Regions from separate parts of the Allobosea sp. 05T422_2 genome, predicted to be linked through region 1. Evidence: riboswitches for the same ligand, from Rfam matches in the RefSeq annotation. Region 1 holds a riboswitch; each other region holds the start of a gene.

Evidence for each region. A riboswitch is a leader RNA that binds a small molecule or an ion and turns the genes downstream of it on or off. The one in region 1 is predicted to bind cobalamin.
Region 2: linked by a shared signal. The riboswitch ahead of AC1DJT_RS21580 (TonB-dependent receptor plug domain-containing protein) and the one ahead of metE (5-methyltetrahydropteroyltriglutamate--homocysteine S-methyltransferase) in region 1 are both predicted to bind cobalamin.
Region 3: linked by a shared signal. The riboswitch ahead of AC1DJT_RS00805 (CbtB domain-containing protein) and the one ahead of metE (5-methyltetrahydropteroyltriglutamate--homocysteine S-methyltransferase) in region 1 are both predicted to bind cobalamin.
Region 4: linked by a shared signal. The riboswitch ahead of AC1DJT_RS17665 (ABC transporter substrate-binding protein) and the one ahead of metE (5-methyltetrahydropteroyltriglutamate--homocysteine S-methyltransferase) in region 1 are both predicted to bind cobalamin.

Annotation. Positions count from the first base shown of each region.
Region 1 is NZ_JBFTLD010000245.1:3,622-9,227, reverse strand. It holds gene metE (5-methyltetrahydropteroyltriglutamate--homocysteine S-methyltransferase) at 197-2,545, opposite strand; cobalamin riboswitch at 2,655-2,879, opposite strand; gene AC1DJT_RS29020 (TonB-dependent hemoglobin/transferrin/lactoferrin family receptor) at 3,157-5,427, shown strand; gene AC1DJT_RS29015 (hypothetical protein) at 5,545-5,606, shown strand, end outside.
Region 2 is NZ_JBFTLD010000135.1:6,844-16,346, reverse strand. It holds gene AC1DJT_RS21585 (ABC transporter substrate-binding protein) at 1-729, opposite strand, end outside; gene AC1DJT_RS21580 (TonB-dependent receptor plug domain-containing protein) at 750-2,693, opposite strand; cobalamin riboswitch at 2,814-3,014, opposite strand; gene ccoS (cbb3-type cytochrome oxidase assembly protein CcoS) at 3,032-3,208, opposite strand; gene AC1DJT_RS21570 (heavy metal translocating P-type ATPase) at 3,205-5,412, opposite strand; gene AC1DJT_RS21565 (FixH family protein) at 5,418-5,942, opposite strand; gene ccoG (cytochrome c oxidase accessory protein CcoG) at 5,977-7,413, opposite strand; gene ccoP (cytochrome-c oxidase, cbb3-type subunit III) at 7,415-8,302, opposite strand; gene AC1DJT_RS21550 (cbb3-type cytochrome c oxidase subunit 3) at 8,306-8,461, opposite strand; gene ccoO (cytochrome-c oxidase, cbb3-type subunit II) at 8,473-9,237, opposite strand; gene ccoN (cytochrome-c oxidase, cbb3-type subunit I) at 9,249-9,503, opposite strand, start outside.
Region 3 is NZ_JBFTLD010000002.1:46,610-52,739, forward strand. It holds gene cobN (cobaltochelatase subunit CobN) at 1-271, opposite strand, end outside; gene cobW (cobalamin biosynthesis protein CobW) at 275-1,324, opposite strand; gene AC1DJT_RS00795 (DUF1636 family protein) at 1,329-1,718, opposite strand; gene AC1DJT_RS00800 (CbtA family protein) at 1,768-2,508, opposite strand; gene AC1DJT_RS00805 (CbtB domain-containing protein) at 2,521-2,751, opposite strand; cobalamin riboswitch at 2,739-2,921, opposite strand; gene cobU (bifunctional adenosylcobinamide kinase/adenosylcobinamide-phosphate guanylyltransferase) at 3,062-3,586, shown strand; gene cobO (cob(I)yrinic acid a,c-diamide adenosyltransferase) at 3,600-4,211, shown strand; gene cbiB (adenosylcobinamide-phosphate synthase CbiB) at 4,315-5,295, opposite strand; gene cobD (threonine-phosphate decarboxylase CobD) at 5,307-6,130, shown strand, end outside.
Region 4 is NZ_JBFTLD010000096.1:1,785-8,253, reverse strand. It holds gene AC1DJT_RS17680 (class I SAM-dependent methyltransferase) at 1-427, opposite strand, end outside; gene AC1DJT_RS17675 (ABC transporter ATP-binding protein) at 440-1,207, opposite strand; gene AC1DJT_RS17670 (FecCD family ABC transporter permease) at 1,204-2,229, opposite strand; gene AC1DJT_RS17665 (ABC transporter substrate-binding protein) at 2,238-3,266, opposite strand; cobalamin riboswitch at 3,543-3,752, opposite strand; gene AC1DJT_RS17660 (ribonucleotide-diphosphate reductase subunit beta) at 3,843-4,970, opposite strand; gene AC1DJT_RS17655 (ribonucleoside-diphosphate reductase subunit alpha) at 5,096-6,469, opposite strand, start outside.

The DNA.
Region 1 (5,606 bases):
TGGCCGCGTCAATTGCCAAGGCGCAAACGAGCGTCGGGCACCTCACGCAAGACAGTACGGCATGGAGCTGCATGCGCAGTCCCCTCGGTCCCCCCGTGCAGAGATCCCCGACCCGCCAAGAAGCTTCGAGAGGCGATGCCGGCTTGACGGCGACGTCGCGGCGGTGTCCTGCGCCGCCGCGACGAGCCTCAGGCGCTCAGCGAGCGGCTGCCCGGACGTGCCGCGCGGCTTCAACCATATTGACGAGAGCAGGCCTGACCTCCTCCCATTTGCGGGTCTTCAGGCCGCAATCGGGGTTGATCCAGAGCTGTTCGTCTGCGAGCTGGAGGCGAGCGAGCTTCATCAGGCTCGTCATCTCGCCCACCTCGGGCACCCGCGGCGAGTGGATGTCATAGACGCCGGGACCGATCTCGTTGGGGTAGCGATAGGTCTTGAAGGCGTCGAGCAATTCCATCTTCGACCGCGAGGTCTCGATCGAGATCACATCGGCGTCCATCGCGGCGATCGCGTCGATGATGTCGTTGAACTCCGAGTAGCACATATGGGTGTGCACCTGGGTTGCGTCGGTGACGCGCGAGGCACAGAGCCTGAAGCTGCCCACCGCCCAGTCCAGATAGCCCTTCCACTCGCTCTTGCGCAGCGGCAGCCCCTCGCGCAGCGCCGCCTCGTCGATTTGGATCATCGCGGCACCGGCCTTCTCCAAATCGATGACCTCGTCGCGGATCGCCAGCGCGATCTGGCGGCAGGAGGCACTGCGCGGGATGTCGTCGCGGACGAAAGACCAGTTCAGGATCGTCACGGGCCCGGTCAGCATGCCCTTCATCGGCCTCACCGTCAGCGACTGCGAATAGGTCCACCAGCCGACCGTCATCGGCTGCGGCCGCGAGACGTCGCCGAACAGGATCGGCGGCCGCACACAGCGCGAGCCGTAGCTCTGGACCCAGCCATGTTTGGTGAAGGCGAAGCCGGCGAGCTGCTCGCCAAAATACTGCACCATGTCGTTGCGCTCGAACTCGCCATGGACGAGCACGTCGAGGCCAATCTCCTCCTGCCAGCGCACCGTGCGCTCCGTCTCCTCACGCAGGAATTGCTCATAGTCGGCATCGCTKATCAGGCCCTTGGCATGAGCCGAGCGGGCCTTGCGGACCTCGGCGGTCTGCGGAAAGGAGCCGATCGTTGTCGTCGGGAAGGCTGGCAGGTTGAAGCGTTCGCGCTGCAATTTCGCTCGGGCTGCGAAGGGGCTCTTGCGGTCCGTCATGCTGGGCGTCACCGCCGCGACACGCGCAGCCACTGCGGCATCGTGGACTTTCGGCGAAGCCTTTCGGGCCGCCGCTGCGGCCGCCGAAGCGTCCAGGGCATCCCTGACGCTGTCGCGGCCACCCGCGAGGGCTTTGCCCAGCACCGAGAGTTCGCCCATCTTCTGTACGGAGAAGGCGAGCCAGCTCTTCAGGTCGGAGTCGAGATCGGTTTCGAGATCGAGATCTATCGGCGTGTGCAGCAGCGAGCAGGAGGGCGCGATCTGGACATGGTCGGTGCCGCGCCTGGCGACCACCGGCTCGAGCCGGCCGAGCAGCGCCGGCAGGTTGGCCCGCCAGATGTTGCGGCCATCGATCATGCCGAGCGACAGCACGAGCCCGCGCGGTGCCTTGGCCAGCACCTCCTCGAGCTGAGCGGGAGCGCGCACGAGGTCGAGATGAAGGCCTGCGACAGGCAGCGTGACCGCCGTGTCGAGATTGTCGCCGAGACCACCGAAATAGGTCGTCAGCATGACCTTCAGCTGCGGCAAGGCATGGGCGATGGTGGCATAGGTCCGGCGCAGGGCGTCGCGGGCGGCCTCGTCGAGATCGAGCACCAGACAAGGCTCGTCGATCTGGACCCATTCGGCACCATTGGCGGAAAGGCGGCGCAGCACATCGATATAGACCGGCAGCAACTCGCCGAGCAGCGAGAGCGGATCGAGGCTGGCGTCCTTGCTCTTGCCGAGTTTCAGATAGGTGACCGGCCCAAGCAGAACGGGGCGGGTGTCGTAGCCGAGTGACTTGGCCTCACGATACTCGTCGACCGCCTTGAGCGAGGACAGTGCGAAGCGCTGTCCGGTCGCGAATTCGGGCACCATGTAGTGGTAGTTGGTGTCGAACCACTTGGTCATTTCCTGCGCCGGGGCGCCGTGGGAATGCTCGTGGTCGTGGTGGGCATGGCCGCAGGAGGTGTGCGGCTCGGTMTCGCTTTGCGCACCTCGCGCCATGGCGAAATAGGTCGCCAGCCCGACCGGACCACCCTTCCAGCCATAGATCTCGGGAATCGCGCCGACCATCACGCTGATGTCCAGCACCTGATCGTAGAACGAAAAGTCGTTCGACGGGATGACGGTGACGCCGCGTGCCTTCTGGCGGGCCCAGTTGGCGGCGCGCAATGCGGCGGCGGTGTCGAGCAGGTCCCTTTCGGTCGACTTGCCCGACCAATAGCTTTCGAGAGCGAGTTTGAGTTCGCGGCGCGGACCAATGCGCGGCGTCCCAAGGGTCGCGACAGGAAGTGAAGATGACATAGGCTTACCCCAGAAGTTGGGAGCAAAGGCCAAAGCGGACGCGTCCAGGATTCCGCCGGCGAAGAGCCTGCGCAATCGCAAAGCGCTCCACCGGGACACCCCGCCCGAGGACGTTCAGTTCGTCGAGGCAGGTCTCCTGGCTCACGGGTCATCGCTGCTGTCCGGCCTTCCCGAGACCTTGCCGGCCTCAGTGACACATCTTGGACAGCGGCTCACCGCTTACAGTTGCGGGGGCAGCGCCGGCCTTGCCCAGGTCAATAGCGACCTCGACGCACCGGCTTCCCTCTTAGCTCCGGGCAAACAGACCCAGAGAACCACGACACCCCAACCTAGGTCCAAATGCTCGCCGCAGTCAATGGGAATATAAAGACATCTTTATGTCTCCATGTCGCTATCTGCGCCGACTGACGCTGCCCCCGACGGCGGGGTGTACCCTGGTCGCGCGCAGGCGATGCGGGGCAAGCAGTTCCCCGCGCAATTGCTAAAGTAGAATAATTAGAATCTATATCTATTATAGATTGCATGTACTTCACTACAAAAGTACATCAGAAAACACTGTGTCAAATTTACAATTGCGAATCCTAGTACCAGCGGACTACATCCACCCGCAAATGGACTGGGGTCTTCCAATGAAGAACAAATCAAAACTATATTTTTCAGCCACTTTCCTTTTTACAATCCTTCAAAGCACGATTTGTTACTCTCAAGCGATCGCAGATGGCGGCAGTGCGTCACCGGCGTTCACGCTCGACCAGATTACGGTCACGGCGACACGCGGTGAAAAGCAGGTTCTCGATGTTCCCGGCGTCGTGAACGTTATCTCACGGCAGGAACTCGACGAGCGCATGACGCGCGACRTGCAGGACCTCGTCCGCTACCAGCCGGGCGTCAGCGTCAACCGCCTCACCAGCGGCACCGACCCGTTCGGCAACCTCGATGGCTTCACGATCCGGGGGGTCGGCGGCAACCGCGTCCAGATGCAGGTCGATGGATCGCGTGTGATCGAGCGCATCACTGATGGCAATCGCAACTTTGTCGAGATGCCCTTCCTGAAGAGCGTCGAGATCGTGCGTGGCCCGGGCTCCGTGCTCTGGGGCGCCGATGCTCTGGGCGGCATCGTCGCCTATCGTACGCTCGATCCCCAGGACCTGCTGAAAGGCAAGGACAAGCCGTATGCCGTACGTCTCGATGCCGGGTATGACAGTTTCGACCGCTCCTTCACCAAGACCGGCATTGCGGCCTTCAGGCTCACCCCTGCCCTCGAGGCCATTGTCGGCCTGAGCCAGAAGACGGCGGAGGAGGCCAAACTCAGCCGTGCCCGGGCCGATGGCGGCCGCTGGGGCTGCCCCGTGCCGAGCCTGCGCTATCTCGGCTGCGACACGCTGAACCCGCTCGACAGCACGGTTTGGAACGCCTTCGGCAAGATCGTCTTCTCGCCGACGACAGACCATACGTTCAAGCTGACCGGAGAGTATTTCGACAACAGCTCAAAGGTAAATCAGCTCTGGGACTACAATGTCTTGGCGTCTGGTCTCCGCAACGGACCCTATATCCGAGATGAAGTGAAGTCACGCCAGCGCATCGCCTTCGAGCATCAATGGGATGTCGGCACGAGCTTCCTCGACTCGATCCGCTGGCAGGCATCGTTCTCGCCACAGAAGCGTGAGGTCACCAATAATCGCTACCAGACGCAGACCAACAACCAGCAGCGTTTCACCCGCGGCTTCCTCGACTATTCCGAACAATTCTCCCAGCTCGACATCCAGGCCAAGTCGAGCTTCGCGCTCGGCTCGAGCTTCCACAGGCTGACCTACGGGTTCCAGGGCGACGTCACCAAGACCGATTATGAGCGTCGCGACGACGTCCGGAACATGTCGACCGGCGTCACCACCACGACGATTGCAGGCGGCTTCAACTTCGCCAACGCGACGACGACGCGCTACGATTTCTATCTGCAGGACGAAATCGAATTGCTAAACGGTCGCTGGACGATCACGCCGGGCGTCCGTTACGCCAATTACAAGATCGACCCGAGCATTGGGCCAGGCTACGTCATCGTGCCGGGCAAGGCTCCGCGCGAGATCGACTCGCATAAGCTGATCCCGCAGGTCGGCACGATCTTCAAGCTCGACGAGACCTATTCACTCTATGCCCGCTACGCCCAGGGCTTCAAGATGCCGACCGCGCAGCAGCTCTATACGTCGCTGCCGATGGGCACCCAGAACCTGATCCCGAACCCGGATCTCAAGCCCGAGAGCGTCACGTCCTACGAAGCCGGCATCCGCGGCCGCTTCGACAATGGCTGGTTCTCGGTCGGCGTCTTCCATGCCGATTACAAGGACTTCATTCAGAACTTCGCGCCGATCCTCGGTTCGACCGATCTGACCTATCGCAACCTCTCGAGCGTCAAGATTTCCGGTATCGAGGCATCGGCCGAGTGGAAATTCCACGAGCGCTGGCTCGCCAATGTCGCGTTGAGCTACCAATACGGCACGCAAAAAGCCGATGCTGGCGCATTGACCACGCCGTATAACTCGATCACCCCGTTTACTGCTGTCGCCGGACTGAAATACCTGATGCCCGAATATGGGCTGGAGGCCGAGGTCATCGGAACCTTCGGGGCGGGCGTCACCCGCGCCAGCGCGCCGACCATCTTCAAGCCGGCGGGCTACACCGTGTTCGATGCCTTCCTGAACTGGAAGCCGACCTCGTACATCACCGTCCGCGGCGGCGTGCAGAACATCTTCGACCGCCGCTATTTCTCGAACGTCTATAATTTCGACAAGGTTCAGGCTTCGGCCGCAGTCGCCGCGACCAACCCGCTCGAACTGCAGACCACGGCTGGCCGTACCTTCAAGCTCGCAGCCTCGGTTGAGTTCTGAGACGCAGCGGACCTAGCGCCACCCGATTGACGGGCCGCGGCTGTGACAAGCGCGGTTGGTCACGCGACGCTCCGAGCGAGACCCCGGAGCGTCGCATCCTTTCCTTGGAGCCCCCTTATGACAAGCACCACACATCCCCGCGAACTGCTGAAGCAACCCTCGGCCGAAATCCTGGCAAG
Region 2 (9,503 bases), on a different contig from region 1:
GAGCTTCGTCAGGAGCGGATGATGAAGGATCTCATGGGCGAGCGAGGGCGGCCCGCCCGGCGTGGTGTTGAGGATCAGCATGTCGGCCTGTCCGAGCGCGACGGTCTCCAGCGCGATCTGGCCGTAATTGTCGATGCCGAGTTCGGCGGCGAGATTGGTCAGGCCGGCGCGGGTCAGGATCTCGTCCACCAGCGAGCCGCGCCCGACCGTGAACCCGTTCGGCCGCAGGACCAGCGCCCTGGGATGGCCCGTGCTTTGGTTGGCGGCGAGCGTGTCGAGGCGCCGGTCGATCGCTGCGATCAGGGCCGCGCCGCGTTCTGGCTCGCCGAGCAGGGCCGCCATCTCGGCGATCTGGGCACGCATTTCAGCGAGATTGCGCGGCACCCCGAATTCGCGGACGGGAACACCGGCCTTCTTCAGCAGCGCGACCGTGCTGCGCGTCGTGTAGGCGCCAGCGATGATCAGATCGGGCTTGTAGCTCAGCACCTCCTCCACCAGACCGTGATTGGCCGGGATGGTCTTGGCAATCTCGGCCATGTTGGCGTTGCGCGGGTCCTGCGAGAGCCAGGTGACCGAGGCGATGCGCTCGCGCTGGGCGAGCCGCAGCACCAGTTCGTCCGTGCACATGTTGAGCGAGACGATGCGGGATGGCTTGGCCGGCGTTTCGGCGGCCGTCAGGCCGCCGAAACCGAGCAAGAGGCYAAGCGCCAGAACGGCGCCGCGAGTCATCGCGCGGGCCGCCCAAGGCTTCACAGCGTTACCTTCAGGCCGCCATAGGCGCTCAGACCCGGCACCAGGAAGCCGACGGGGTTCTCGTAGCGCTTGTCCAGCAGGTTATCGATGCGGCCGAAGACACTGAGCCTGTCCGTCGCCTTGTACTCGGCGGCGAGATTGACGATGGCCGCACCCGGCGCCCGCATGCGCGAGATCGAGAAGTCACGGTTTCCGTCGACGCGCTCACCCACATAGATCAGCGTCGCCGAAAGGGTGAGCTTGTCAACCGGGGTCCAGCTCGCCGTCACGCTGGCCTTGTGACGGGGACGGCGCAGCAGTTCCTGCCGGGCGATGTCGTCCTTGGCGATGGTGAAGGTGTAGTCGGCCCGCACCTTGAACTGCGGCGAGATTTCGAGCGCGGTAAAGGCCTCCACCCCCTTGGTCGTGGCCTTGCCGATATTGGCATAGGAGTTCCGCGCCACGTTGGTGACGATCAGGTTCTCGATGTCGTTGTGGAAATAGGTGGCGCCGAACCGGACCTTGTCATCGAGGAGAGGCTGCTCGAAGCCAAGATCCCAGCCGCGGCTTTCTTCCGGCTTCAGGTTGGGATTGCCGAAGAAGTTGAAGGCCGGGCGAGAATCGCTGAAACGCTCGCTCAGGGTCGGGGCCTTGAACCCCGTGCCATAGCTCCCCTTCAGCTTGGTTTCGATTTCCGGCACGATATAGGCTGGCGCGAAGCGGTAGGTCGTGTGGCCGCCAAAGGTCTCGTCATCGTCGTAGCGGATGTTCGAGACCATGAAGAGCCGGTCGCCGAAATTCGACTGGAGTTCGGCAAAGGCGCCCGTATTGCCGTTGGATGCCGTGAGCGCGCGGGTTTCCAGCCGTTCGCGCTCGTATTGCAGACCCATCACCAGGGTCTGCCCCTTCATCAACTCAAGGTCGCCGCGCCAGTCGACCTTGGTGCGCTCGCCGAGATTCTCCGTCGGCAGGCCGAGGATACCAATCGCATTCGGCGTGCGGCCGGTGCGGTCCTGATTGCTGTAGGACAGGCCGAAGCGATTGACGAAGCGCCCACCAAGCGGATCCCAGACGACCTCTCCGCGGGTGAAGGCCTGCTTGTAGTCCTGGCTGCTGCGGAAGCTGCTGGGCGTGCTCGGAAAGCCGGAATCGCCGGTGAAGAGCAGGTAGCCGTCAGTGTAGCGGCCGACCCAGTTCAGCGACAGCGTATCGGACAGCGCGACGCCGAACCGGGCCGAATAGGTCCAATTGTCGTAGGAATTCGGGTTGACGCGGCGCCCCGACGGCACGAGCCCGGGAGGCGTCACCGGGGTCGAATCCGATTTGAAATGGGCGATGCTGAGGGCGTAGTTGAAGCGGTCATCGCCGCCGCTGAGGCCGACCGACTGGTTGAAGGTGCCGTATGAGCCGGCCTCGGCTCGGGCCGTGAGCTTCGGCGGACCCTCGCCACGCTTGGTGGTGATCGAGATGACGCCGCCCAGCGCGTTGGCGCCGTAGAGGCCGCTTTGCGGTCCGCGCAGCACTTCGATGCGCTCGATGTCGTCGGTCAGCATCGAGCCGAAATCGAAGGAGCGGTTCGGGGTCGACGGGTCGTTGGCCTCGATGCCGTCGATCAATACCTTGACGTGGTTGGAGTTGGTGCCGCGGATGAWGACCGAGGTCAGCCCGCCCGGCCCGCCGGTCTGCACGATATTGAGGCCGGGAACGGCGGCGAGCGCCTGCGGCAGGGTCCGGCGCTGCTCGCGCTCGATATCGCCCGCGGTGATGACGGTCACGGAATTGGCGATCTCGCGCGCTGGCGTGGGTCGCGTCGTCGCGCTGACGACGATTTCGTCGAGGGCAATCGATTCGGTGGCTGACTGGGCGGAGGCCTGGCTGGGGGGGAGGGAGCCGGCGGAGACAAGGAGCGGCAGGGTGATGAGCAGCCGGCTGCGCCGGGCAACCTTGGGAGGACGGATCACGATGGAACCTCGGGCGTTGACGTCTGTGGCACGTCACCGCGAACGCGAGGCCCCGTCCGCTGCCCTTAGCCAGCGTGCAGTTCAACAAGCGATCGAAACACCCCGTCCGAACGTGTTCGCGTGTGACCACGGCTGACGGCAGGTCTCCTGGCTCGCGGGTCGGTGCCTTGTCGCCGCCTTCCCAGGTCCGAGGGCCCCAGTGGCGTGTGGCGAAAGGCTCGCCGCTTACAGTTGCGGGGGCAGCCACGGCATTGAATGGCGAACCATCCGCACCGCATTCCCTTTTGATCCCCTAAGGGAACCGTCGCTGGCGAGGTAAGGCCGGAACGGCCGCTGCGTCAATGATCGTTGGTGCGGGTGTCCCCAGGCGAACGCAGGTCGTCATCCCTCAAAATGCGCCAGCTCGGTCCCTCGAGATCGCTGAACTGGCCGGTGCGCATGCACCAGAAGAAGGCCGCCAACCCCAGCAGTCCGAGACCGAGCGCCAGGGGGAACAGGATCACCAGGATATTCATGACGCCACTCCCGTATTCTGCCGCGACAGGCCGCGTCCCGCGCGCAGCGCGTTGAGCGTGACCACCAGTGACGATCCCGACATCGCGACGGCTGCGACGAGCGGCGTCGCGAAGCCCGCGACGGCAATCGGCACCGCGACGGCATTGTACAGCACCGCAAACCAGAGGTTTTCCAGCATGAGGTTGCGCGCCCTGCGGGCGATGCGCAGGCTGTCGGCGACCGGCATCAAGCTGTCGCCGATGAAGACAATGTCGGCCGAGGCCTGCGCCAGGTCGGTCGCGCTGATCGGCGAGATCGAAACATGGGCCTTGGCAAGGGCCGGAGCGTCGTTGAGCCCGTCGCCGATCATCAGCACCTTGCGCCCCTTGGCGCTGAGCCGGTCGAGCGCCTTGAGCTTCTCGTCGGGACGCAGGCCGGCTTCGGCCTCCGTGATACCGAGGGCCGAGGCGACCGGCGCGACAGCTTCGCTTCGGTCGCCGGAGAGAATGCGGATCTCGAGGCCGAGACCGCGTAGCGCGGCGATACAGTCGCGCGTCTCCGGCCGGATCTTCTGATCGACCGCGAAGATGGCGCATTCAGTGCCATGGCGCCAGGCGATCAGGGAGGCTGAGGGATGGCGCGCGGCGACGATGGCGGCTTCCGCCCCGGCCTCGCAATAAGCGACGCTGCCGAGACGGGTCTCGATCCCATCCACAATCGCGCTCAGGCCTGCGCCGTGATTTTCGCTGACATCGCTCGCAGGAGCAGGATGGCCGGCGGCACGGGCGATGGCGCGGGCGAGAGGGTGGCGGCTCGCGGCTGCCAGCCTGCCCGCCGCCTGCAAGGTTGCGGTATCGATCTCAGCGCCATTGACCAGATCGGGGTCCGGCAGGGTGAGGGTGCCGGTCTTGTCGAAGACAGCGACATCGGCTTCGGCCAGGCGCTCCAGCGCATCGCCCTGTTTCAGCATGACCTTGCGCTTGAACAGGGCAGACGCAGCAACGACCTGCACGGCCGGAATCGCCAGCCCCAGCGCGCAGGGGCAGGTGATGATCAGGACGGTGATGGCGATGATCAGTGCTTCGGGCCAGGGCAGGCCGAAGGCCATCCAGCCCAGCAGGGTCGCGAGCGCCGTGGCGTGGACGAGAGGGGCGTAGACCCTTGCCGCCCGATCGGAAAGCTTGACATAGCGGGAGCGGCTTTCGACCGCGCGCGCCATCAGGGCATCGATCTCGTCGAGCAGGGTGCCGCTGGCTGCGGCTTCGACCTTGACGGTCAGGGCCCCGGAGAGGTTCACGGTGCCGGCATAGACCTGCGCGCCGGCCATGACGGCATGCGGCAGGGTTTCACCGGTGACGAGGCTCTGGTCGATTTCGGAGGAGCCGGTCTCGATGATGCCATCGACACTGACGCGCTCGCCCGGCTGGATCAGGACGCGGTCGCCGGGCACGATGGCCGCGATCGGCGTCACCATCGCCTCGCCATTCGGCATCAGCCGGGTCGCGGTTTCGGCCTTCAACGCGGCAAGATTGCCAGCGAGGTCGCGCGTGCGGCGGCGCATCAGCTGGTCGAGATAGCGCCCGATCAGCAGGAAGAAGATCAGCATCACCGCGCCGTCGAAATAGGCATGCTCGGCGTGATTCCAGGTCACCACCACCGACATGCCGAGCGCGAGCACGATGCCGAGCGTGATCGGCACGTCCATGTTGACGGCGCGGGCGCGCAGAGCCCGGAGCGCACTCTCGAAGAAGGGGCGGCCGGCATAGGCGGCGGTTGGCAGGGCAATCAGCGCCGAGAGCCAGTGAAAGAAGTCGCGCGTGACCGGATTGATGTCGCTGCTATTGCCCGACCAGACCGAGACGGAGAGCAGCATGATGTTCATCGAGGCGAAGCCGGCGACGCCGAGATAGCGCAGCAGCCGCCTTTCCTCGCTTGTGTCGTCCTCACGGCCGGAGGCGGGCAGGAAAGGGTAGGCCTTGAAGCCGAGCCGGGAGAGGCGCTCGATCACGGCCTCTGGGCGCAGTACGCCTTCCGTCCATTCCACCGTGACGCGCTTCAGCGCGAGATTGACCCGGGCGCTGAGGATACCGGTCTCATGGGCAAGGCCGTTCTCGATCGCGTGCATGCAGCCGGCGCAGCGGATGTTCTCCACCGCGAGTTCCATGCCCGCGACGCCGCTTTCGCGATGGCGGATGAAGACGGAGAGATCCTGCTGCGCGGCCATGAGCCTCACTCCTTCAGCATCATGCGGCTGCGGGAGGAGAAGGCCGGGTCCCGATCGCGCTTTGCCTCGACCACCAGGGTCCAGGCGCCGGCATGCAGCCCCGGCACCGTCGCGGAATAGTGGCCCGGGGCAGTTTCGGTCAGCGTCACCTCGCGGTCCTGCTGCCGCGTCGCCGGGTGCTGGAGCTTCGCCTCGACTGCGAGCCCTGTGACAGCTGCGCCCGCCTTGTCCTTCAGCAAGAGCGAAACGACCGCGTCGGCGCCGGCACGCACGACCTCGCTCTGGGCCAGCCAGCCGCGTGCGGCCTGGGCCTGCATGCGCGCGATCTCGCCGTTGAAGCGCTGGCTGGTCTCGTAGGCGCTCTTCACATCGGCGCCGGGCATCGTCCGGATGGCCGAGACCATCATCACGCCATTGACGCCCGCGACCACGATGAAGAAGCCGATCATGCCGAAGAGCACGGCACGCCCGCTGAGCTCGAAGGGCCGGCGCCGAGTTGGCGCCGGTGGGGCTGGAAAATCGATCGGCATGATGAAGCCTCCGCAACAGGTCATGATGCGTTCTCTAGGGAGCGATGAAATGATCCCCGGCGGTCACGACCTCTCCGGCGAACAGGTCGGATGCGGTGAAGGTGATCGTCTGGGATTTGTCGAGAGGAATGCCGGCCGGCACTGTCACCAGCGCGCGGATCTCGCGCGAGGAATCGGGGTCGACCGTGATGATCGGGCGAAGATCGGCCGTCGCCTGGGTTCCGACGGTCTCGACCCGGATACCGGGCAGGCCGGAGACGGTGAGCGCGAAGGGACGGGAATCCGGGCGTTTGTTCAGCAGGCGGATGGTGTAGGCGTTGCGGATCGAGCCGTCGCTGAGCGTCACGAAGAGCGGGGTGCGCTCGTGCAGCACGGAGATTCCCGCCGTGCTGCGGGTTGCGAGCTGGTAGATCATGGCTCCGCCGACGAGCCCGATCAGCGCGGTGTAGATCAGGGTGCGGGCGCGGATCAGGCGATAGACCGGCTTCTGGCCAGCGATACGCCGCTTGACGTTGTCGTCGGTGTCATAGGCGATCAACCCGGCCGGGCGGTTGATCTTGAGCATGACCGTATCGCAGGCATCGATGCACAGGCCGCACTGGATGCAGTCCATCTGCGAGCCATCGCGGATGTCGATACCCGTCGGGCAGACCGCGACGCACTGGTAGCAGTCGATGCAATCGCCAGCCGGCTCGTTGGCGGCACGCAGGCGCGTGGCCTGCTTGACCGAGACGCGCGGATCGCCGCGATCGTAGCGATAGGTGACGTTGAGGGCGTCGTCGTCGGTCAGCGCTGCCTGGATGCGCGGCCAGGGACACATGAAGGTGCAGACCTGCTCGCGCATGATCCCGGCGAGCGCATAGGTGGTGAAGGTCAGGATGCCGATCCAGACATAGGCCGAGAGCGGAGCCGTGAAGGTCGCGAGTTCCCGCACCAGGGTTGGCGCATCCGCGAAATAGAGCACCCAGGCGCCGCCGGTCCACCAGGCGATCACGAGCCAGACCAGGTGCTTGCCGGTTTTCCGGGCGAGTTTGTCGGCGGTCCAGGGCCCCTCGTCGCGCTTCATCCGCTCGCGCCGGTCGCCCTCGAAGGCGCGCTCGACGGCGAGGAAGAGGTCGGTCCAGACGGTCTGCGGGCAGAGATAGCCGCACCAGACCCGGCCAGCGACGGCATTCATCAGGAACAGCATGAAGGCGGCCAGGATCAGCAGGCCGGTGAAGTAGTAGACCTCCTGCGGCCAGATCTCGATGAAGAAGAAATAGAAGCGGTTATTGGCGATGTCGGCGAGCACTGCCTGGTTCGGCAGGTTGGGGCCGCGGTCCCAACGCAGGAAGGGCAGGAGATAGTAGATGCCGAGGCAGAGGACGAGGATGAGCCACTTGGCGCGCCGGAACGGGCCCGACACGCTCTGTGGGTAAACTTTCTTCGACGGCGCGAAGAGCGGAGCGTCTTCGCTTTCCGCGAGTGCCATGTCATTGGCCTCCGCCGAGCGAGTGGACATAGACGGTCAGCGCCTTGATCGTGGTCGGGTCGAGACGCTGGCCCCAGGCGGGCATGACGCCGTTGCGGCTGTTGGTGATGGTCTCGGTCAGGGACGCGAGATCCATGCCGTAGAGCGAGATGGCGTCGGTCAGGTTCGGCGCGCCGAGCTCTTGATTGCCCTTGCCGGCAGGCCCATGGCAGGCCGCGCAATTATCGGCGAAGAGCTTGCGGCCGAGTGCGAGGTCAGCCTTGGGGGCAGTCGACAGTCCGGCCAGTTCGCGCACATGGTTGGCGACCGCGCTGATCTCGTCCCTCTTCAGCATGCCGTCGCGCCCGAAGGCCGGCATCTGGCTGACGCGGGTGTCGTTGTTGCCGGCGACGCGGATGCCGTGCTGCAGCGTGGTCTGGATCGCGGCAAGCGAGCCGCCCCAGAGCCACTCGTCGTCATTCAGGTTGGGATAGCCCTTGGCGCCGCTGCCGCCGACGCCGTGGCAGGCGGCGCAATTGTCGCCGAAGGCGGCCTTGCCCTGTGCCATGGCGACGCGAAACAGGGCGGGGTCGGCCTTGATCTGCTCGAGCGAGGCGTCGGCGAGGCCGCTGGCCAGCGCGGCGCGATCCTTGCGCATGACCGCGAGATCGTCCTCGATCTCCTGTCGCGAGGCGTAGCCGATGACGCCCCTGGTCGCGTCGGTCAGCAGCGGCCAGGCCGGGTAGATGACCCAGTAGCCGACCGACCAGATGATCGTGGCGTAGAAGATGCCGAGCCACCAGCGTGGCAGCGGGGTGTTGAGCTCGCGGATGCCGTCCCACTCGTGACCGGTGGTCGACTGGCCGGTGGCGGCATCGAATTCCGAGGCAGGGTCGTGATGCTTGTTCATGGCTCAGTCCTCCCGCAGGGGAGTGCGGGCGGCCTCGTCGAAGCGCGCGCGGTTGCTCGGCCAGAGCGCGTAGAGGCAAATGGCCAGAAAGGTGCCGACGAAGTAGAGTAGGCCGGCGGATTGGGCGAAGCCCGCGAGCCAATGGTAGGTCGAATCCATGGTGCCCTCGCTCAACGGATGTTGGCCTTGGTGTCGTAGAGCTTGAAGTCGACGAGCGTGCCGAGGACCTGCAGGTAGGCAATCAGCGCATCGGCTTCGGTGACCCGCTTGGGATCGCCGTCGAAATCGCGAATCTGGACCTTGGGGTAGCGCGCTTCGAGTTCGGCCGCCTTGGGGTGGTCGGGCGTGGCCTGGGCCTCGAGGTCGCTCGCGGCTTGCGCGATCATCTCGTCGGTATAGGGCACGCCGCCGCCGCGATTGGCGCGCAGGTGATCGGCGATGTCACCGAAACGAAGCTCGGTTTTCGCCAGGAAGGGGTAGCCCGGCATGATCGACTGCGGCACCAGCGCGCGCGGCTGGTTGAGGTGGCCGAGATGCCATTCGTCGGAATACTTGCCGCCGACGCGGGCGAGATCCGGACCGGTCCGCTTCGAGCCCCACTGGAAGGGCTTGTCGTACATGCTCTCGGCTGCCAGCGAGTAGGGTCCATAGCGCTCGATCTCGTCGCGCAGCGGCCGGATCATCTGGCTATGGCAGTTGTAGCAGCCCTCGCGGACATAGATGTCGCGGCCGGCGAGCTCCAGCGGCGTATAGGGCCGCATGCCTTCGACCTTCTCGATCGTGTTGCGGAGGTAGAAGAGCGGCGCGATCTCGACGAGACCGCCGACCGAGATGACCAGCAGCACGCCGATCACCAGGATGATCGAGTTGGTCTCGAAGATCTTGTGCTTGAGCCAGAGCGACTTGCGCGGAGCCGGGTTTTCAATGCTCGACATCTGAGCGTTCCTTACTGCGCGGGGACGAGCTGCGGCTGCAGTGCATGGTCATCGCTCGGGGCGTCGACCGTGCCGTGCCTGACCGTCATCCAGAGATTGAAGGCCATGATCAGCGCCCCGGTCAGGAAGAGCCCGCCACCGAGCGCCCTGATGACGTAGTAGGGCTTCATCGCAGCCACGGTTTCGATGAAGGAGTATTCGAGGAAGCCGAGCGAGGTGTAGGCGCGCCACATCAGGCCCTGCATGATCCCGGAGACCCACATCGC
Region 3 (6,130 bases), on a different contig from region 1:
GCCAGTAGTCCAGCCCGCCGAGACAGCGGATCAGCACGAAGCGCGAATGCGCCACCGTCTTCTCGACGAGAAAATCGACGGAGAGCGGGTGTTTCAGCCGGCGCAGCGAGGCGAGCCTGACGGCGAGCTCGCTTGCGCCGGCCGCGGCCGTCAGCGCCGAAAGGTCGCTGTCGGCGAAGGAGAGCACCAGCACATCCCCTGGCGGCAGGGCGAGATCGACGGCGTCTTCGCCGTCGTCAAGCCTGATCTCGCTTGAGGGGAGGAGGTGCATGGCTCAGCCCGCGAGGGCGGCCTCCACGGACTTGCGATCAAAGCCCTTCAGGCCAATCACCACGAGGCGACCATCCTTGGCTTCGCCGGCCGCCCAGGCGCGGTCGTAATGATGGCTGACCCGACGCCCGACACCCTGGACGACGAGCCGCATCGGCTTACCGGGAATCGCCGAAAAACCCTTCAGGCGCAGCACGCCCTCGGCCTCCGCGGCCCTGGCAACGCGGGCCGCCAGCTCCTCGGGCGATGTCGCCGCGGCGAGAGCGAAATCGAGGCTTTCGAAATCGTCGTGGTCGTGGTCCTCGGCGCTCTCATGGTGAGAGGGGCGTCCAGCGAGATCGGCCTCGGCAGCCGCGTTGAGGCCAATAATCAGGGCGGGCTCGACCTTGCCATGGGCCGTCTCGACGATCTTGATCGCCTTCGGCAGATGCGCGGCGATCTCGGCCTTGACGCGTTCGCGGCCGGCCGCATCGACGAGGTCGCTCTTGTTGAGCAGGATCAGGTCGGCGCAGAGGATCTGGTCCTCGAACACTTCTTCGAGCGGGTTGTCGTGCCCGACCGCGGCATCCTGCGCCGCCTGCGCAGCGAGAGCGGCGGGATCATCCGCGAACTGGCCATCCGCCACGGCCGGACCATCGACCACGGCGATGACACCATCGACCGTGACACGTGACCGAATGGCCGGCCAATTGAACGCGTTGACCAGCGGCTTCGGCAGGGCAAGCCCCGAGGTCTCGATCAGGATGTGTTCCGGCGGGTTCGGCCGGTCGAGCAGCTTTTCCAGCGCTGGCACGAAGTCGTCGGCGACGGTGCAGCAGATGCAGCCATTCGGCAGCTCGACGATGTCCTCCGCGGTGCAGCCGGAAATGCCGCAGCCGTCGATGAAGGAACCGTCGAAGCCGAGATCGCCGAACTCATTGACCAGCACGGCGATGCGCTTGCCCCCTGCATTCTCCAGCAGGTGCCGCACCAGTGTGGTCTTTCCGGCCCCGAGGAAGCCGGTGATGATCGTGCAGGGGATCTTGCCCAGCGAGCGGGCTTGGGGAGCGTTCATGATCTCATCCTTGTTGGCGCGCCGGGAGAGGCGGTACGCGCGCGACCACGCCCTTGCGGAACGAAGCGGGTCTTTCTTTCCAGGGAACGATACCGTTTGCGCTGGCTGCAAAGCTTGCAGCTGCGTCAACGATTTCGGCGATATGGGTGTCTGCGTCGAGATCGCCGATCAGATAGGTCCATTTGCCGTCGGCCGCCAAGGCGACGGTGCAGGGGCGATTGCAGACCGCGAGGCAGTCYACGGGTTCGACCGGAAGCGTCCCGCCGTCGCGCGCGATGCGTTCGCGCAGCGCCTCGGCAAAACCCAGTCCGGGCTGGTCGTAACCCTCCGGCAGGTCCGCCCGCGCGCGCCGGCAGGCGACGCAGACGAAAATGGTGACATCGCCTTCGGGCATAGGCCGGTTCCTTTGCTTCCGGCGCGATCCCGGGGGATCGCGCTCAGCGTCAGGCCTTGGCCGGGGCTGCGGCACGGCGCGTCGCCCAGGGCCAGAGCACGCCGACGGCAAAGCCGGTAGCGAGCCAGAGGGCAGCCTGGAGCGCGAGCGAGAGCGCGGCGAAATGCGCTGCGATTTCGGCCGGGACCTTGCTCTCCGGGGCGGCGGGATGTGGTGCGCCGATCAGATGCGGGACGAGCATGGCAAGCACGGCAAGTGCCCGCAGCCAGCTCGCCTCCGTCCGCAGGAAGACCCAGAGGCCGCCGGCGGTGACGAGCGCGGTGGCGATCCACCAGGTCTGGCGGTGGAGCAGTTCGGCTGACGCGCTGCCGGGCAATTCCGGTGCGAGCCCGGTCGCCGGCACGAGGCCGAAGGCCAGGAAGCCGCAAGCCGCCCAGATCAGTGCGGTCCGTTCAGTGATGGCATCGCCCGCTGCGATCATGCCGCCGAGCAGCAGGGCGGCAAAGCCGATCGCGGTCGCAATGGTGACGATGGTGGTGAAGGCCGTGCGCTGCAAGCCGTCCTGTGGCTTCCACTCGGCGTGGTCGGCTGCGTCGGCGCCGCCATGGGCAAGGACGATCCTGGCATCGCCGGTGAAGCTGGCGTGCTGAAGCTCGGCTGCGCGCAACGCCGTCTCAAAGGTTTCCGCCTTGAGGATCAGCGGCGTGGTGGTGACATGCTGGAGTGCTGCGACCAGGAGCCCAGCAAGAAGCCCGGCCAGAAGACTGACCGTGAGAACACGATTGACCATGTTGCCTTTCCCTCAGTGGCAGGGAAAGGCGAGGGTGTGGCGCGTGTCGTGGGCTGCGTTGTGAACGCTGGTCGAATGGGCGAAGCCGACGGTGAAGATCAGGGCTGCGCCGAGTGCCAGGGCAGCTGCGACAGCCTTGACGCGCTCGGATGCGCTGGCCTGGGTGGTGATCGAAGCCGTATTCGTCGTCATCTCGGTCTCCTTGGCCACCCCGCCGGCAGCCCGCTGGATTGCATCACTCATCGACGGCAGGTCTCCTGGCTCGCGGGTCCGGATCTCTCGCCGCCTTCCCGGGACAATCCCAGTGGCCGATGGCGCGAAACTCGCCGCTTACAGTTGCGGGGGCAGCCGCGGTATCGCACCGCGTTCCCTTTTCACCTCCTTGCAGAGGCACCGTCGGGGATGATCATTAGCCATCTGCACGGTGCTGTGCAATGCAGCGATCGTGATTGCGAGCGCAGTGAAGCGATGTGATCTCTGATGGCCTGTCCCGGCTTGTTTCGCTTCGCTCGCCAGGTCCGTTCCTTAGGCTGATCTTCCCTGGGTTGAGATTTTGGCAGTGGCAGCGATCCTTTCCCCTCTTACCCTCGTTCTGGGCGGCGCCCGCTCCGGCAAGAGCCGCCATGCCGAGGCCCTGATCGAGATGGTGCCGGCGCCCTGGATCTATCTCGCCACGGCGCAGGCCTATGACGATGAGATGCGCGCCCGGATTGCCGAGCACCGCGCCCGCCGGTCGCAGGATTGGATGACCATCGATGCGCCGCTGGCCCTGGCGCAGGCGATCCGCGCGGTTCCCGCGGGGCAACCTGCCCTGGTGGACTGCCTGACGCTCTGGCTGACCAACGTGATACTGGCAGAGCAGGATGTGGCGGCTGCAAGCCGGGAACTGGTCGAGGCCTGCGTTTCGGCACGTGGCCCGGTGGTCCTGGTTTCCAACGAGGTCGGGCTCGGTATCGTGCCCGAGAATGCGCTCGCCCGACGGTTCCGCGACGAGGCGGGGCGGTTGCACCAGATGCTTGCGGCGCGGGCCGACCGGGTGATCTTCATGGTCGCCGGTCTGCCGATGCAGGTGAAATGAGCAGGAGGTTCCGATGACGATCGATGCTGACGAGGCCGCCCGCCACAAGGCCAAGATGGAAAAGCGCAAGGCGGTGCAGGATGCCGAGGTCGCCGCCAAGACGATCGAAAAGGGACTCCTGATCGTCAATACGGGGCCAGGCAAGGGCAAGTCGACCGCCGCCTTCGGATTGATCCTGCGGGCTCTCGGCCATGACTGGCGCGTCGGGGTGGTGCAGTTCATCAAGGGCGCCTGGGCGACAGGTGAACGCAAGGCGCTCGACGCCTTCGGCGATCGCATCGTCTGGCACACGATGGGCGAAGGCTTCACCTGGGAAACGCAGGACAAGGCCCGCGACATCGCTGCCGCCGGGCGCGCCTTCGCCAAGGCCAAGGCGTTGATGGACGATCCGGAGATACGCCTGCTCGTGCTCGACGAACTCAATATCGCGCTGCGCTACGACTATCTGCCGCTGGCGGAGGTGGTCGAGACATTGGCGAGCCGGCGCCCTGATCTGCACATCGTCGTCACCGGCCGCAATGCCAAGCCCGAGTTGATCGCCGTCGCAGACCTCGTCACCGAGATGACGGTGGTCAAGCATCACTTCGCGGCGGGCGTGAAGGCACAGGCCGGGATCGAGTTCTGAGGCCAGGGCATCGACCCGAAACGTGGATCGCAGCTTTCGGGAAAGTCGAAGCAAACACAGAAGGTGAGATCGTCGTTCCCGATGCGATGCCCGGTCCGATGAACTAGAGGGCGAGCGCGGTGACGGCCCCCGCAACGGCGAGCCCCCACAGCAGCAGACACGCCCTCCGATAGAGAGCGAGCGCCCGCCGGATATCCGCCGCTTCCGCTTCGGCCCGGCCGTCCCCCATCCACCCGTCGTCGACCCTGACATCGCCATAGACGCGCGGGCCCGCCAGCCGGAGGCCGAGCGCACCTGCCATCGCGGCTTCCGGCCAACCGGCATTGGGCGAACGATGATGGCGGGCATCGCGTCGGACAGCTCGCCACGCATTGGCGGGGTCTGACGTTTTGTCGAGTGCGGCGGCTGCGGTCAGCAGCAGCGCGGTGAGGCGAGAGGCGGGAAGGTTGACGAGGTCGTCGAGACGCGCCGCCGCCCAGCCGAAGGCGAGGTGGCGCGGTGTCTTGTGGCCGATCATCGAATCGGCGGTATTGATCGCCTTGTAGAGCGCGCCGCCCGGCAGGCCGCCGACGCCGAGCCAGAAAGCCGGAGCGACGATCCCGTCCGAGAAATTCTCGGCAAGGCTTTCGATTGCGGCGCGGGAAACTCCGGCTTCGTCGAGGGTTTCGGGGTTGCGGCCGACAATCATCGAAACGGCGATGCGTCCGCCTTTGAGCCCGTCCCGCTCCAGTCCTTCGGCGACCCGTGCGACATGCTCGTGCAGGCTGCGCTGTGCGATGAGGCTGGAGGCGACGAGCGCGAGGGGCAGCCAGCCCAGCGGGCCGAGGCCGCGGCAGAGCAGGGTCAGCCCCCATGAGATGGCGAATGTGGCGGCAAGCAGCAGCGCGAGGGCGAGGCCGCCGGCCGCCTTGCGCACGATGAAGGAGGCGCGCTCGCGATTGAGCATCCGGTCGAGCCGGGAGATCAGCGCACCGATCCAGGTGACGGGATGGCCGATCAGCGCATACAAGCCCTGGGGGTAGCCGAATCCCGCCTCGATGATCAGGGCGGCGGCGAGGAGCGGTAGGGAATCGGACAGGCTCATGCGGGGCGGGAATGGCTGAGGCGGCAGGCAAGGTCTGGCATGGCGGCGATCTGGCACAGGCGAAGGCGCTGTTCCCGGAGGCGCCCGAGCCATGGATCGATCTTTCGACCGGGATCAATCCCATCCCCTATCCGGTTCCTGCGCTGCCGTTAAGCCTCTGGCAGCGCCTGCCGGGAGTGCGGGACGAGGCGGCATTGCTCGCTGCGGCACGCGAGACGTACCGGGTGCCCGAGACGGCCGGCATCGTCGCGGCGCCCGGCACTCAGATCCTGATCGAACTGCTGCCGTGTCTTGCGAACACCGGGCCAGTCGTCGTGATCGGCCCGACCTATGCCGAACATGCGGTGGCCTGGCGCAAGGCGGGGATGGACGTGCGGGAGAGCGCAACGCCCGCGGAGGCGGGCGATGCGGGCGTGGTCGTGCTGGTCAACCCGAACAATCCCGATGGGCGGGTGATTGAGCGCGCGCAACTCACGGCGGTTGCGCGTGACCTGGCCGGACGAGGCGGGTTGCTCGTCATCGACGAGGCCTTCATCGATTTCATGCCCGAGGCGAGCCTGATCCCCGAGCTGCCACCGGCGACGCTGATCCTGCGCTCCTTTGGCAAGACTTACGGGCTTGCCGGCTTGCGTCTGGGTTTCGCGATCGGCGAGGCGCGCCTGACGGAGGCCTTGCGTGCCGCGCTCGGTCCCTGGGCCGTCGCGGGGCCGGCGCTTCATATCGGGGCGCAGGCGCTCAGTGACACGGACTGGCTCGCGGCGGCCGCCGGTGCCCGGGCCAGCGATGCCGCCCGCCTCGATGCCTTGCTGGCGTCGCGAGGCGTGATCGTTGGCGG
Region 4 (6,469 bases), on a different contig from region 1:
CGCCCGGCCGCAGAATGCGGTGGGCCTGCAGCAACCCTTCAATGGGGCGCTCGAGCGTCCAGAGGACATTGCGGAGCGTGACGATATCGGCCGACGCATCGGTAATCTCGGCCGCTTCGATCGTGGCGTCCTGAAACGCAATGCCGAGGCCGGCTTGCCGAGCCGCCGCACGGGCGACCGCCAGCATGTTCGCAGACCCGTCGCAGGCGCGGACGCGATGCCCCAGCGACGCGGCGAGGAGGGCGCAAGCGCCCGTCCCGGTCCCGAGATCGACAACGTCCTTGGGGCCATCCGCCTGGAAGGCGGCCTCAAGCACGGCCCGCCAGAGCTCGCTCTGGGCGACATGGGAGGCAGCACCATCAAATTTGGGGGCACGGGCGTTCCAGTAGTCGGTGACGCCGGCCCCAACGCTTCGCTGCATCGTCATGACTTTCCCGCCTCAAAAGGGTTCGATCAGATACTCGATATGCCTTCGGCCCGATGCGGCGCGGCGGATGGAGACCGCGACACCGAAGACATGCTGGATCAGCGCTTCGGTCATCACGGTTTCCGGCGTCCCGGCATCGACCAGCTTGCCCTCATGCAGCACGGCGATCTCGTCGCAGAAAAGCGATGCCAGGTTGAGATCATGCAAGGCCATGATGCAGGTGATACCCAGGCGCCTGATCAGGGTCAGGATCGAGAGCTGGTGCTGGATATCGAGATGGTTGGTCGGCTCGTCGAGGATAAGTTCACTCGGCATTTGCGCGAGTGCGCGCGCGATGTGGACGCGCTGGCGCTCTCCGCCCGATAGCGTATGCCAGAACTGGTCATGTCGATCGGCCATATCGACGCGTGCCAGCGCGGCCTCGACCGCGTCTTCGTCGGCCGCTGTCCAGGACGCGAGTGCGCCGCGATGCGGGGTCCGTCCGAGTCTGACGACGTCGCACACAGAGAGCTGGATTTCAGTCGTCGCCTGCTGCTCGACAAAGGCCAGGCGCCGGGCGAGGTCGTGCCGCGACAAGGTGCCGATCTCGCGGTCGTCCAGCGTCACCACGCCGCTTGCGACCTTGCGCAGGCGGCACAGCAGCCTCAACAGGCTCGACTTTCCCGAACCGTTGGGGCCGATGAGACCGAGGATCTTTCCCGGTTCGGCGTGCAGCGTCACGCCGTCCACGATCACGCGCCCTCCGGCGCTCCAACGGACGTCGCGCGCGGCCAGCGTCATGCCGGTCGCCTCGCGCGATAGAGTATGAAGGCGAAGGCCGGGGCGCCGAACAGCGCCGTCACGACGCCGATCGGCAGAATCTGCTGCGGCACCAGCGTCCGCGACAGGATGTCGGCAAGAATCATGAAGATTGCACCGATGATCAGGCATGCCGGGAGCAGCCGGGCATGGGCTGGGCCCGTCAGGAAGCGCGCGGCGTGGGGTATGACGAGACCGACGAACCCGATCGTGCCGACGATACTGACCATGGTCGCTGTCATGACGGCCGTCGTCACGAACAGCACGATGCGCACGCGGGTCACCGCCACGCCCAACGCGGCCGCGGCATCCGCGCCGAAGGCGAACGCATCGAGCGCCTTCGTATGAAAGATGCAGACAGCGAAGCCCGCGAAGGCCACTGGCGTAGCGAGCCAGACATCGGGCCAGCGCACCCCCCCGAAATTACCGAGAAGCCAGAACATCACGCCGCGGGCCTGTTCGGCACTGGCCAGCGTGGTGACGATCGTCGCGGTCGCCGCATTGAACAGCTGCGATCCGGCGACGCCTGCGAGGATCACGCGGTCGGTCGCGCCACCGGCCCCTGCGGCGAGCAAGGCAACGATGACGAGCGCAGCAATGGCGCCGAGGAAGGCACCGCCAGATATGCTGAGCGCAGCACCGCCGAAGCCCAGGATCATCACCGCGACCGCACCCGTCGAGGCTCCGGCCGAGATACCGAGGATATAGGGCTCTGCGAGCGGATTGCGCAGCAGCGCCTGCAGGATTGCCCCCGAAAGCGCGAGCGCTCCTCCGCAGAGGGCCGCCACCACAGCCCGGCTCAACCGGTAGTCGAAGATGACGCCCTGCTGGATCGCGCTCACGGGGTAGTCGAGATCGAACAACCCGTTGCCCAGGGCCCTGAAGACCGTGGCAAGCGGGATCGACATTTCGCCGATCGTCACGGCGAGCGCGATCGCGAGTATCAGCAGGACGAAGGCGAGGATCGCTACTGCGCCCCTCGCCAACCAGTTGGGCCGAACCACTCCATGGCTCACTTGGTGAGGCCGAAGCTCTTGATGCCGTTGGCCAGCGCCTCGATGCCGTCGATCGTATCAAGCCCGGCCCTGGTCGCGCCGACATCCATGATCACGATCCGCTGCTGCCGACTGGCGTCGAGCTTGCTCGCAACCGCGTCGGTCTTGAGGAAGTCGAGCTTGAGATTGATGTCATCTGCTGGGAAACGCCGGCGATCCATCTTGACCACGACGATGACGGCAGGGTTGGCGGAAGCGACGGTCTCCCAACCGACCAGCGGCCATTCCTCGTTGGTGGTGATGACGTTCCGGGCGCCGAGCTTCGACAGGATATAGGCAGGCACGCCATTCTTGCCGGCCAGGAAGGCGTCGCCCTTGATGTCCTTGCTGGAGAACCAGACCACGACGGGGACATCCTGCGGCTTGATACCGGCCACAGAAGCGACCGCCTTGTCCTCGCGGGCCTTCAATTCGGCGACCAGCGCCTCGGCGCGATCGGAGACGTCGAAGATCTGCCCGAACTCGCGAATATTGCGGTAGACGAGATCCATCGTGAACATCTGCGTGCGGACGCCGTCGCCCGGCCCGGAATTGTCCTTTCCGACGCAGTCGGTGGGCGAGACATAGGTCGGCACCTTCAGCTTCGCAAACTGGTCGCGCTTGCCGACGATGCCGTTGGGGCCGATATGCCATTCGAACATCGCAGTCACGAGGTCGGGTTCCTGGGCGACGACGGCCTCGAAACTCGGATCGTTGTCGGCAAGCCGCTTCACCTTGGCGTTGACCGCCTCATAGGGCTTCGCGACAGGGCTGAACCACACGGCTGTGCCCACGACCTTGTCGCCGAGCCCGAGCGCGTAGAGGATCTCGGTCTGCGTCTGTCCGACCGCCACGACGCGCTTTGGCGCCTGGTTGAACGTTATCGTCTCCCGGCAATTCTCMAGCGTCAGCGGATACTGCGTCGGCGCGGCCAAGGCCGCTCCGGACATCGACATGCCGATGGCTGCGACGAACGAAAGGCAAGAAAGGCGTGCGGCGCTGCGCATTGAAGTCTCCGATAGCGTCGAGCGACGGCATGCGTCGCGAGGCTCGAGGGCCTCGCACGGCCGATCCTGTAATGCAACAATATTACAATTTTGATAGACTGCTCGACGAGTCTGCGTCAAGCGCTCTGCCGCGGCTGCGACCGCGTGGTTCGGCATCATGGACATGGAATTCATCGCTCCCCGAGATGACGAGCCGGGAGCTTGAGCGGATCGGTTCGGGGGTGCGGGTCTACGACCTGCCGCCGACGCAAATCCCCCCGGACACCCCGCCCGAAAGACGCTTCTGCGATCAGGGCAGGTCTCCTGGCTCGCGGGTCAGCGCTGGCTTCGCCCGGCCTTCCCGGCGTGAGAGCGCCAGTGGACGTTGGGAGAAGAGCTCGCCGCTTACAGTTGCGGGGGCAGCCTCGGATTCGGCGCAGGGCGCCTCACCGAATTCCCTCTTAGCTTCGGGCCTGGACCCGAGGAACCTTGATCGCGGCCGACCATAGAGGGGCCCAAGGCGGCGTCAAGCCGCAGGCACCGACCACACCGCCTGCTGATGGAGCCCTGCAGCGAGACGGCTCCATCCTTCTCAGCTCACTCCCAGCTCAGAGCGCCGCCGTTCTGGTATTCGATGACGCGGGTCTCGAAGAAGTTCTTCTCCTTCTTCAGGTCCATCGCCTCGCTCATCCAGGGGAACGGGTTTTCCGTTTCCGCGAAGACCGGCGCGAGGCCGAGCTGCGCGCAACGGCGGTTGGCGATGAAATGCATGTACTGCTCGCAGAGCGCAGCATTCAGGCCGAGGAAGCCGCGCGGCATGGTGTCCCGGCCATAGGCGGCCTCGAGTTCGGCAGCGTCGCGGATCATGCCGCGCAGCTCGTCCTGGAAGGCCTTGGTCCAGAGATGCGGGTTTTCGATCTTGATCTGGTTGATCACGTCGATGCCAAAATTCAGGTGAATGCTCTCGTCGCGCAGGATGTACTGGTACTGCTCGGCGATGCCGACCATCTTGTTGCGTCGGCCGAGCGACAGGATCTGGGCGAAGCCGGTATAGAACCACATGCCCTCGAAGATCACGTAGAAGGCGACGAGGTCGCGCAGGAAGGCCTGATCGGCCTCGGGCGTGCCGGTCTCGAAATCGGGATCGTCGAGATGCTGGGTGTGCTTCAGGGCCCAGGCCGCTTTGTCGGTGATCGAAGGCACCTCGCGATACATGTTGAAGAGTTCGCCCTCGTCGAGGCCGAGACTCTCGACGATGTACTGGAAGGTGTGGGTGTGCACCGCCTCCTCGAAAGCCTGGCGCAGCAGGTACTGCCGGCATTCCGGATTGGTGAGATGACGGTAGATCGCGAGCACGATGTTGTTGGCGACGAGGCTTTCCGAGGCCGCGAAGAAGCCGAGATTGCGCTTGATCGTGCGGCGCTCGTCCTCGGTCAGCCCGTCCTTCGACTTCCACAGAGCGATATCGGCCTGCATCGAGACCTCTGTCGGCATCCAGTGATTGTTGCAGCCGGCGAGGTATTTCTCCCAGGCCCATTTGTACTTGAGCGGCAGGAGCTGGTTCACATCGGCGCGGCAGTTGATCATCCGCTTCTCGTCGACGCTGACGCGGCCGCCGGAGCGATCGATCTCGCCGAGGCCGGTGGCATCKGCAGAGGTTCCGCCGGGCGCGGCCGGATTGAGATCGAGGGCGGTGGCAGGCTTGCTGTCTGACCAGTCGAGCATGATGAATATCCAATCGGGTCTGAATGTCATGGCCGGGTCTGACCCGGCCGTCCGTATCGTTCGCTATCGGGCAGGGCCGGGCATCCATGCGCGCCGCGAAGGCGAGCGTGGATGCCGCCGCCGCCTCACTGGCAGGCTTCGCAGGTCGGATCGTCGATCGAGCAGGCGTTCGGCACGGCCATGCCATTGTCGAGCGGGATGTCGACGAGGATCGGCTTGGACGCGACGGGGACCGTTGCCGACACCGCGTTGAGCTTGCCGTCAGTGCCCTTCAGCGTCGACTTCTCGACATGGGTCGCCGAGAGCGCGCGCAGGTAATAGGTCGTCTTCAGGCCGAGCCGCCAGGCGAGGCGATAGGCCTCGTCGAGCTTCCTGCCGGAAGGCTGCGCCATGTAGAGATTGAGCGACTGGCCCTGGTCGATCCATTTCTGACGGCGTGCGGCGGCGCGGATCAGCCAGCTTGTCTCGATCTCGAAGGAGGTTGCGTAGAGCGCCTTGAGATCGTCGGGGACGCGGTCGATCTGACTGACCTTTCCGTCGTAGTATTTCAGGTCCGAGACCATGACCTCGTCCCAGAGATCGCGCGCCTTGAGATCGCGGACGAGGTCGGCATTCACGACCGTGAAGTCGCCCGACATGTTCGCCTTGACGTAGAGCTGGCTATAGGACGGCTCGATCGACTGCGAGACACCGACGATGTTGGAGATCGTTGCGGTAGGGGCGATCGCCATGCAGTTCGAGTTGCGCATGCCGGTGGTCTTCACCCGCTCGCGCAGGCTGTCCCAGTCCAGCGTCGTCGAACGATCGAGTTCGACATCGCCGTCGCGGGCCTCCGAGAGGATGTCGAGCGAGTCGATCGGCAGGATGCCCTTCGACCAGAGCGAGCCTTCGAAGCTCGGGTAGCGACCGCGCTCGGCGGCAAGATCGACCGAGGCCGAGATCGCAAACCAGCTGATCGCCTCCATCGAGGTGTCGGCGAAGGCTACGGCACCCTCGGACGCCGCGGGCAGGCGCAAGGTCTGCAGCGCATCCTGGAAGCCCATGATGCCGAGGCCGACCGGGCGGTGGCGCAGGTTCGAGCGGCGTGCCTCGGGGATCGTGTAGAAATTGATGTCGATGACGTTGTCGAGCATCCGCATCGCGGTCGCGACCGTCTTGCCGAGCCTGGCCCGGTCGAGCCCGCCCGCCGTCACATGGGCCGCGAGGTTGATCGAGCCCAGATTGCAGACGGCGACCTCGTCGGCCGAGGTGTTCAGCGTGATCTCGGTGCACAGGTTCGAGGAATGCACCACGCCGGCATGCTGCTGCGGCGAGCGCAGGTTGCAGGCATCCTTGAAGGTCATCCAGGGATGGCCGGTTTCGAACAGCATGGTCAGCATCTTGCGCCAGAGATCGAGCGCGTTGAGGCGCTTGAACACCTTGATCTCGCCGCGCTCGGCCTTGGCTTCATAGGCCTCATAGGCCGCCTTGAACGGCTTGCCGTAGAGATCGTGAAGGTC